Regions from separate parts of the Mesorhizobium sp. M0500 genome, predicted to be linked through region 2. Evidence: riboswitches for the same ligand, from Rfam matches in the RefSeq annotation. Region 2 holds a riboswitch; each other region holds the start of a gene.
The links. A riboswitch is a leader RNA that binds a small molecule or an ion and turns the genes downstream of it on or off. The one in region 2 is predicted to bind cobalamin.
Positions count from the first base shown of each region.

Region 1: it holds a riboswitch for cobalamin, as region 2 does, so the genes downstream of both, NKI70_RS16835 (DUF1636 family protein) here and NKI70_RS23540 (CbtB domain-containing protein) in region 2, are expected to answer to the same signal.
Region 3: it holds a riboswitch for cobalamin, as region 2 does, so the genes downstream of both, metE (5-methyltetrahydropteroyltriglutamate--homocysteine S-methyltransferase) here and NKI70_RS23540 (CbtB domain-containing protein) in region 2, are expected to answer to the same signal.

Region 1 is NZ_JAMYRB010000008.1:61,245-64,514, reverse strand. It holds gene NKI70_RS16845 (cobaltochelatase subunit CobN) at 1-582, opposite strand, end outside; gene cobW (cobalamin biosynthesis protein CobW) at 601-1,641, opposite strand; gene NKI70_RS16835 (DUF1636 family protein) at 1,638-2,072, opposite strand; cobalamin riboswitch at 2,111-2,314, opposite strand; gene NKI70_RS16830 (winged helix-turn-helix domain-containing protein) at 2,344-3,270, opposite strand, start outside.
Region 2 is NZ_JAMYRB010000015.1:109,316-112,585, forward strand. It holds gene cobO (cob(I)yrinic acid a,c-diamide adenosyltransferase) at 1-513, opposite strand, end outside; gene cobU (bifunctional adenosylcobinamide kinase/adenosylcobinamide-phosphate guanylyltransferase) at 515-1,036, opposite strand; gene NKI70_RS23535 (CbtA family protein) at 1,029-1,811, opposite strand; gene NKI70_RS23540 (CbtB domain-containing protein) at 1,827-2,006, opposite strand; cobalamin riboswitch at 2,043-2,239, opposite strand; gene NKI70_RS23545 (aromatic ring-hydroxylating oxygenase subunit alpha) at 2,381-3,270, shown strand, end outside.
Region 3 is NZ_JAMYRB010000017.1:35,369-38,638, reverse strand. It holds gene metE (5-methyltetrahydropteroyltriglutamate--homocysteine S-methyltransferase) at 1-1,114, opposite strand, end outside; cobalamin riboswitch at 1,210-1,410, opposite strand; gene NKI70_RS24415 (MFS transporter) at 1,908-3,270, opposite strand, start outside.

The DNA of each region.
Region 1 (3,270 bases), on a different contig from region 2:
GGGGAGGGGGACGTCGCGTTCTACGACCCCCAGTCCCGGCTCGTAAAATCCCGCCTTTGGCACGCTAACAGGTTCGGCTACCGCCGCACCCGATCCAGCGAGACTTGCCAGCCTCTGCACCAGCGCCGTCATATTTGCCGGCCCGCCCTCGCGGAAATAGCCAAGCAGGGCGTCCAACTCCTCCCGCGGCAGCGTCGAGCCTTCGATCAGTCGCAAATCCTCGTCGTGGCTCTCGCCCGGTAGGAGCGCCAGCTTGATACCGCGATTTCGCGCGATAACGGCGAGCTGGTCGCAGCCATAGCGCCACCAGTCATAGCCGCCGAGGATGCGGACCAGAATGACCTTGGCGTGGCGGGCGACGCTGTCGATCCACAGGTCGACGGACATCGGATGGCGCAGGTCGCGCAAGGCGGCGAGCCGCATCGACGGCAGGCGGTGCGCATCTGCCTTCCACGCCGCCGCCAGCCCGGCCAGGTCGCTGTCGGTGAAGGACAGCGCCACGACATCCGCAGGCGTTTGCCTGAGATCGACAGGCTCGGCGAGATCGTCGAGCGAGGCGGATGTGGTGGTGAGGATGTGCATCGCGGCTCGTACCTGGGGTCAGCCGGCGAGGATACGCTCGATGGCCGGGCGGTTCAGCCCTTTCAGGCCGATGACGACCAGGCGCGAGCGGCGGTCGTCTTCAGCGGTCCAGGCGCGGTCGTAATAGTGGTTGACGCGCGGACCGACGGCCTGCAGCAGGAGCCGCATCGGCTTGCCGCCGACTTCGACGAAACCCTTGACGCGCAACACGTTTTCTTCCTCCGCCGCCGTGGCGACCCGTTGTGCGAGCTCGTCCGGGTTGGACACGGACGCGATGTCGATGACGAACGAGTCAAAATCGTCATGTTCGTGGTCGAGCTCGTCGTCGTGGTGGGTCTTGCGGTTCTCAATGTCGTCCTCGACGGCGAGGCCGAGGCCGAGCAGCACCGACGGGTCGACCTTGCCTTGCGAAGTCGGTACGATCTTCACCGCCCGCGCAACGTGCTTGCCGATGACGGCATTGGCACGGGCCGAGCCGGCTGCGTCCATCAGGTCGCTCTTCGACAGGATGATCAGGTCGGCGCAGGCGAGCTGGTCTTCGAACACTTCCTCGACCGGATCGTCATGGTCGAGCGTCTCGTCCTGCGCGCGCTGGGCCTGCAGGGCGTCCATGTCGTTGGCTACGCGGCCATCAGCCAGCGCCGGTCCGTCGACCACGGCAATGACGCCGTCCACCGTCACGCGGCTTTTCACCGACGGCCACTGGAAGGCCTGGACCAGCGGCTTGGGCAAAGCGAGGCCGGATGTCTCGATCAGGATGTGGTCGACCCTCGGCGTCAGCGACAGGATTTGGTCCAGCGCCGGGACGAAATCATCGGCGACGGTGCAGCAGATGCAACCATTGGCCAGCTCGACGATGTTTTCCTCGGGGCAGGTGTCGATGGCGCAGCCCTTCAGGATCTCGCCGTCGATGCCGATGTCGCCGAACTCGTTGACGATGATGGCCAGCCGCTTGCCTTTGGCGTTTTCGAGCAAATGGCGGATCAATGTCGTCTTGCCGGCGCCGAGAAATCCGGTGACCACGGTGCAGGGAACGCGCGAAGGGGAGGCAGCGGTCATATCAAGTCCTTCAGAAGGTCAAGGGGAGGGATGCGGGCAACCAGGCCGCGCTTCAGGCAATCGGGACGGCCGCGCCATGGAATGAGCCCATCCGTCGAGGTGGCGAACAGCTTTGCCCCGGTGACGAGATCGGCGCCGCTGGTCGTGGTCAGATCACCGAAGACGTAACTCCAGCAGCCGTCGCGCAGCATGGCGGCGCTGAGCCGGCGCTTGCAATTGCCAAGGCATTCGACGGTGCGGATTTTGATGTTTTCGCTGGAAGCGGCGCGGCGCGTGTCCTCTGCGAGCAGTTCGCCGGCGCGCGGATGAGCGTCCGAACCGGTCTCGTCACGGCAGGACGAGCAGACGATGACGGTAACGCCGGCCGGGGAATCACCATGGCCGGACAATAAATCCGCTGTCTCAGCCGGAAAACTGCTGTCGCGTTCCAAATCAGGCTCCTTGCCCGGAAAACCCGCCAGGCGATCGGATTCTTATGTCCTAGACGGCAGGTCTCCTGGCTCGCGGGTCATCGCCTGGGTGCCGCCTTCCCGGGAACATCCCAGTGGTTTTCGGCCTTGGCTCGTCGCTTACAGTTGCGGGGACAGCCGCGGATTTGAAATCGAGATTTCGCACCGCATTCCCTCTTGGCCCTTGCCGTTGCGGGCAGGGGACCGTCTGGAACGGATTTAGGCTTGTGGGGGTAGTCGTGTCAACGCACGTCTATGACGCGGCGATATCCGCGAGCGGCCGGCCGAGGTCGCCGGCAGCGGTCACCTCGATGCGTTCCAGGCCGAGCCAGCCCTGCATCTGCTTCAATTCTTCGAAAAGCTCGGCTGCGGTTTGCAGCGAGGCGCCGGGCTCCGCATAGGCGGCATGGACGCGCAGCACGCCGGCCGGTCGGTCGGCCCTAAGGTCAACGCGCCCGACGATGCTGTCGCCGAGCAGGAATGGCAGCACATAATAGCCATACCGGCGCTTTTCGGCCGGCGTGTAGATCTCGATGCGGTAGTGGAAGTCGAACAACCGCTCGGTGCGCGACCGCTCGAAGACGACAGGATCAAACGGCGCGAGCAAGGCGCGCGCCTCGATCTTGCGCGGCAAACGGGCGTCCTTGTGGAGATAGGCTGTTTTGTTCCAGCCTTCGACGCTCACCGGCAACAGGTCGCCGGCCTCGACCAGTTCCTCGATGCGGCCCTTGATGTCGGCGGGCGACAGCCGGAAATAGTCGCGCAGGTCTCCTGCCGTGGCGATGCCGTGGGCGCGGGCCGAGATGCGCAGCAATTCGCGATGTGCATCCTCGGGACAGGGAACCGGTAGCGCGAGTACCGCCGGCGGCAGCACGCGCTCCGGCAGATCGTAGAACCGCTCGAAGCCGCGGCGATGCGCAGTGGTGATGCGGCCGGCCCAGAACAGCCACTCGAAGGCATGCTTGGCATGGCTCCAGCCCCACCAGCCGCCCGAACCCTTCTGCCCTTCGAAAGCCGACGCCGCGATCGGGCCTCGTTCGGCGACCTCGCGATAGATGTCTTCGATATAGGCGGCGTGCTCGCGGCCCCATTTGGCCAGCCCGCTGTACATTTCGTCGCCGCGCTCGGCCCGCTGCATGCGCCAGCGCATCAGCGGATAGGTCTCGACCGGCAAGAAGGA
Region 2 (3,270 bases):
GTTGCGGCCGGTGACGACGACATGCAGGCCTTCGCGACGCGCCTTCAGCGCCGCGACCACCTTTTCGAGATCGAGGTAGTCGTAGCGCAGCGCGATGTTCAGCTCGTCGAGCACCACGAGGCTGATCGACGGCTCGGCCATCAGCTCCAGCGCTTTCGCCCAGGCAGCCTCGGCCGCCGCGATGTCGCGCTTCAGGTCCTGTGTCTCCCAGGTAAAGCCCTCGCCCATGGCGTGCCAGACGACACGGTCACCGAAGGCGGCAAAGGCGTCTTTCTCGCCGGTGTGCCACTTGCCCTTGATGAACTGGACGACGCCGACGCGCTTGCCATAGCCGAGCATCCTGAGCGCCAGCCCGAAGGCGGCCGTGGTCTTGCCCTTGCCCGATCCGGTGTTGACGATCAGCAGCCCCTTCTCGAGCGTCTTGGCCGCGACCTCGGCATCCTGCACCGCCTTGCGCTTGGCCATCTTGGCGCGGTGGCGTTCCTCGTCCTTGGGATCGATAGTATCAGCCATGTCATTTCACCTTGAGCGGCAGCCCCGCCACCATCAAAAGCACGGTGCCGGCAACAGCCGCGACGTCCTGGTTCAGCCGGCCGGCGGCGTCGCGAAACCGTCTTGCCAGCGCATTGTCCGGCACGATGCCCTGGCCGACCTCGTTGGACACCACGAACCACGGCCCACGCGGCCGCGACAGCACATCGGCCAGCCTCCGGCATTCGGCCTCGACATCATGGTCGGCCAGCATATGGTTGGTCAGCCACAGCGTCAGGCAGTCGATCAGCACCGGCTGGCCGTCAGGCAGCGCTCCGATCGCGCCGGCAAGGTCGAGCGGCGCATCGATGGTCGTCCAGCCGGCGCCGCGGCGCGAGCGGTGCAGCGCGATGCGCTGGCGCATCTCGTCGTCATAGGCTTGCGCCGTGGCGATATAGCTCCAAGGCGGCGGGCCGACCGTCACCAGGCTCTCGGCATGCGCGCTCTTGCCGGTGCGCGCACCGCCGATGACCAGGGTCAGTGCCCCGGCAGCGCGGTCAGGCAAAGCTGTCGCGCAGGCTGGTCGCCGTGCCCGTGAAGCGTCCGCGCACCACGCCGACGACCGCGCCGAGCACCAGCCAGAACACCAGATTGGTCAGCGTCACCGCCACCACGAACTGGTGGTGCAGGCCTTCCGGGATCGCCGTCTCGAAGCTATCGGGCTGCGGCGCGCCGACGATATGCGGCGCAACGATCAACGCCACGGCAAGAGCCACCAGCGGCAGCGATCTGCGGAAGACGATAAGGCCGAGACCGGCCGCTGTCGCCACCACTGTTGCCCACCACCATATCTGGCGTTGGACAAGGTCGGCCGCCGGCATCGCTGGCAGTTCCGGCGGCAGGCCGAGGCCCGGCGCCAGCGTGAACACGGCAAAGCCGGCAAGCCCCCAGAACAGGCCCTGGCGCCAATTGCCGATGCCGCCGGCGAATTCCGAAACCGCAACCAGGACCAGCGCAAAGCCGATGCCGGTGACGATATTGGCAACGACGCTGAAGCCGAAGCGTTCGAAACCGTCGGCCGGCGCCCAGCCTTCGTCTTCCGCCGGAGCCATCGCTTCAGCCGCTGCCGGCGCGGCGCTGCTCATAGCCGTCGTGCCCGCGGCGTTTTCGGCCGGTGTCGCAGGTGCCGCGGCATGGTCATGGCCGCCGCCGGCCTGTTCATAGACTTCCGCCTTCAGGATGAGCGGCACCGTGGCATAGGCTTGCATGCAGGCGAGAGCCACGCCGGCCACAAGCCCTGCGATCGCCGCGATGAACACGACGTTGCGAAACAGTGTCATGATGTCAGCCCCTTGTCAGTGGCAGGGAAAGCCCATCGAGTGGCGATAGTCGTGCGCGGCATTGTGGACCGCATCGATATGCGAGAAGCCGACAAAGCCCATGACGAAAATGCCGAGGAATGCAGCAAGCGCCAGCTGCATGAGACGCGACTGCGAGGAGGCGGAAGCGCCGAGCGAGACGGAAGCGGTATTCATGTCTTGTCCTTTCGCCCTCCACCCGAGGGCATAGAAGTCAGTTTCCTGTCGCCGGCAGGTCTCCTGGCTCGCGGATCAGCGCCCTTCCCCACCTTCCCGAAGGCGAACCTTCAGTGGCATATGGAGAGGACTACCGCACACAGTTGCGGGGGCAGCCACGGCATTGGGCAAACAACTTGCCCTCACCGCATTCCCTCTTGGTTCCAAACGGAACCGACGACATCAGCGACTATAGGCAGAATCGCCGCGCCCGGCAAACCAAATTCCGCCGGATCGTGTGGCGAATGCGCCGCCTCGCCAAGCCCGGTCGGCCGGCGCCGCGATTGACAATTTTCGCAGCCGGGTGTCGGCTGGCGGATGGGGAGGAAGCCGGCATGCAACCCAGCCCGAATGAGCGCGGTCCCTACAACGGCCTGACGCGGGCCGAGCCGACGCTGCCGTCATCAGCCTATTGGGACATCGCGGCCTATCAGCGCGATCTCGAGGCCATCTGGTATCGCAACTGGCTGCTCGTCTGCCGCGAGGCCGACCTTGCCCAGCCGCTGGCTTTCAGGACGTTCCGCATAGGCACGCAGGAGGTCGTCGTGCTGCGCGACGAGACCGGCGAGTTGCGCGCCTTCCACAACACCTGCCGGCATCGCGGCTCGCAGCTTTGCCAGCAGAGCGAAGGACGGCTGAAGGCGCGGCTCATCACCTGCCCATACCATGCCTGGTCCTATTCGCTGCACGGCGATCTGGTGCGCGTGCCGTCGAAATCGCTGCCGGACGGCTTCGACAAGGCCGATCATCCGCTCTACCGGGTCGCGCTTTCGGTGTGGCGCGGTTTCGTCTTCGTCAATCTGGCGGAAGACGCTGCCGGCTCGGCTGAAACATCCTTCGATCCGGCATCCGGTAACCTCGCCAACTGGCCGCTGGAAACGCTGCTGAGCGGCCATGTGCTGCGCAAGGTGATAAACTGCAACTGGAAGGTATTTTGGGAAAATTTCAACGAGTGCCTGCACTGCCCCGGCGTCCACAAGGACCTGTCGCGGCTGGTGCCGATCTATGGCCGCGGCCTGATGGGCCGGCACGACGACCCCGAATGGGCGCGCCACGCCGACAATGACGCGCCGGAATTTGCAGGCGGCTTGCGGGCCGGGGCCGAAACCTGGTCGCGCGACGGGCGCGTCCACGGCTCGGTCTTTTCCGGCCTGACGCCGGGCGAGCGTGCCGCCGGGCAGACCTATGCCACCAGCATGCCGTCGATGTTCGTCGTCGGCCATGT
Region 3 (3,270 bases), on a different contig from region 2:
AGGCGAGCCACGACCTGATGTCCGCCTCGAGTTCCGTCTCCATGCGCAGGTCGATCGGCACATGCAGCATCGAGCAAGAAGGCGCGATCTCGACGCGGTCCAAGGGCCAGCCGGCGACGATCGGTTTGATGCGGTCGAGAATGGCGGGCAGGTTCGCACGCCAGACGTTGCGGCCATCGATCAGGCCAAGCGAGAGCACCAGATCCTTCGGAGCGAGCCGACCCACCATTTCCAGCTGCTCGGGAGCGCGCACGAGATCAATATGCAGCCCGGCCAGGGGCAAAGAAACTGCGGTTTCGAGATTGTCTCCCAGCGGCCCGAAATAGGTAGCCAGCATGATCTTCAACTCGGGCGCGGCTTTTGACAGCTGGCCATAGGCGAATTCGAACGCAGCTCGTTCGTTCGGGTTCAGATCGAGGACAAGCGCTGGCTCATCGATCTGCACCCAGTCGGCTCCCGACAGCTTCAGCCTCTGCAGGAGTTGCTCGTAGACGGGCAGCAGCCGCGGCAGGAGCGCGATGGGATCGAATCCTTCGGCAGGCGATTTCGCCAGCTTGAGGAAGGTGATCGGTCCAAGGATGACTGGGCGTGTGTGAATGCCGAGAGCTTTAGCCTCGAGGAAGTAGTCGACCGGTTTCGTCGACGAGAGGGCGAACGTCTGATCATCGTCGAGTTCCGGCACAATGTAGTGATAGTTGGTGTCAAACCACTTGGTCATTTCCATCGCGGTTACATCAGGCCGATGAGCCGCCTGCTGGTGGCCAACGTGTCCACAATCCTCCGTCTGACCCTGGTTGCCGCGCGCCATTGCGAAGTAGATGTCAAGTGGGACCTCGCCGCCATTCCAGCCGTAACGGGATGGAACGGCGCCGACCATGGCTGCGGTGTCGAGCACATGGTCGTAAAGCGAGAAGTCGTTCGACGGGATTTTCGACACGCCGCGATCGTGCTGCTCCTCCCAGCTAGCGGCACGGAGCGCCTTCGCCGTCGTGAGAAGGTCGGCGGCGGAAGATTTTCCGGACCAGTAGCTTTCAAGCGCGAATTTCAGTTCTCGCCGACGACCGAAGCGCGGCACGCCGAGCGTTGCTACAGGAATTTGCTGAGAGACAGTCATGCCATACCCCGATGGTTGGGGCGTCGGTGACAAGGAAGGCGCTAGCAGGCCGGCACGAACGCCAGGCTGCAGCGGCCACCGAGACACCCCGCCCGTGGACGTAATTCGCCGTGGCAGGTCTCCTGGCTCGCGGGGTCATAGCCTCTACCCGTCTTCCCAAGGCTATTCGCCTCAGTGACATGAGTGGGGTTGGCTTGCCGCTAACAGTTGCGGGGGCAGCGCCGGCATCGCACCGGCTTCCCTCTTAGCTCCGCTGCGGCAGCGCCGTACGGAGAACCACGACACGGGAGACAATCACAGCAGTTCGCTTCTTTGTCAACGCCGCATAAAGAAATGTTTATGTCGTTATATTAAATTTCCGTTGGCATGTCCCCAAAGGTCGCCTCGAAAGCGAAAACTGTGGAAGCCTTGAGCGGCCGGTAAATCAAAGCAATGATGCACAGCGGTCCAGGAGGATAGGAGTTCGTCGGCTGCCGGCGGCAAACATACCGGCAAGTGCCGTGGTGCTGCTTCCCTCATCATGCGAACGCCACCTCGGCGTCGAACTTCGGCTCCGAGGTTCCGACCGCTTCTTTGGTGATCTGCTCGCGACCACATTCGACTCAATGGCGAGGCTGTTGCCCATGTGGAAGGTGTTGGCCGTGATGCCCTCGGTGATACGACACAACGATTTCGAGGGGAGCACCCGAGGCCCGGCGCAGCGGCGTGTTGCGGAGGATCGAGGCCGACGTCTCGAATTGCTTGTTCGCAGCCCACCGGCTCAAGGTAACCCGGCTCAAACCACCGGGCCAGCTCAAGTCCTGTCCAAATGAGGCCTGAGCGGCAAATCGTCGTGCACGCGCACGGTTTGGCGTTCGATCTTGTGATGCGTCTTGGGCGGGCAATCGCCACGGTGCAGCGCTTCCAGGCGCGCAACGATTTCGGCGTCATCCTGGGTCTGCCTGTTGTTGTGGCGAACATACTCGACCCAGGTTGGCACATGATAGCACTCGGTCCATAGTTCGGGCTTTTCCAGGTCACGCAGCAACGCCCATTGTCTGGCGCCATCTCGCAGCCGCGCTTTTCGCCACGATGTCATCACACTGAGAAATTCTGGGACATCTCTCTGATCGATACGATAATCGACCATCACCATGATCGGACCGCTTCGTGGCCGAAGGTCAAGTTGCAGCGTCGGTTCGCTGAACTTGTTGGTCGGATCCAGATTGAGCGTTTCGAAATCCGGCTGACGCAGAACGATCCCCATCAGTCCACCAATCACAAGAACCACGCTGGCGACGAGGAAGGCTCCCGAAACACCTTGGACGTCCGCCAGTTCGCCCCAAAGCCAGCTTCCCGCCGCCATGCCGCCGTATGTGGCCGTCTGATAGAGAGACAGGGCGCGTCCAACCACCCACCGCGGTGCCGAAAGCTGCACTGTGACGTTAAATAGCGAGAATGATTGAATCCAGGCCGCACCGGCTGGCATGAGGAGCAGACAGCTCAGCCAAACGTGCTCGCTCCATGCCAGAAAGAAGCAGCTGATCGCCAATATAAAGAACGCTCCGCGAATGACCCATTCGTTGGAGAGAACTTCTCGGACCCGCCCGATGAGGAGCGCGCCGCAAATCGCTCCCAGGCCGAAGAAGCCAAGCATCACGCCGTAGGTGACCGCGGTCCCTTTGACCTGTTCGCGAGCAACCAACGGCAGGAGAGCCAAAATGACAACGGCGGTGAGGCCGAAAATGAAACTCCGGCACATCACCTTGAGAAGGTTCGGCGACAAGAGCACGTAACGGAAGCCCGCCGCCATCGCACTGCCGAAAGCCTCCCGCGGCAGCGCTTGTCGTGCCCGTACGGCTTTCCACCGCAACAGCGCAGCGATCAGAGCGAAGTAGCAAAAGACGTTGAAGAGGAACGCGAAGGCCGCACCGGCTGTGGCCACGATTATGCCGCCAATCGCCGGCCCGATGCTGCGCATGAGATTGTAGCTCATGCCGTTGAGCGCAACCGCGCTAGGCAGGTGTTCGCGAGGCAGGATATCCCCCATCGAGGCTTGCCAAGAGGGATCGTGCAATGCCCAACCACAGCCGATCAGGAAGGTGAGACCCAGAAGGGCCCAGGGTGTCATTTCCCCCGCATAGGTCAGGAACGCCAGGAAGGCGGATACGCAGACC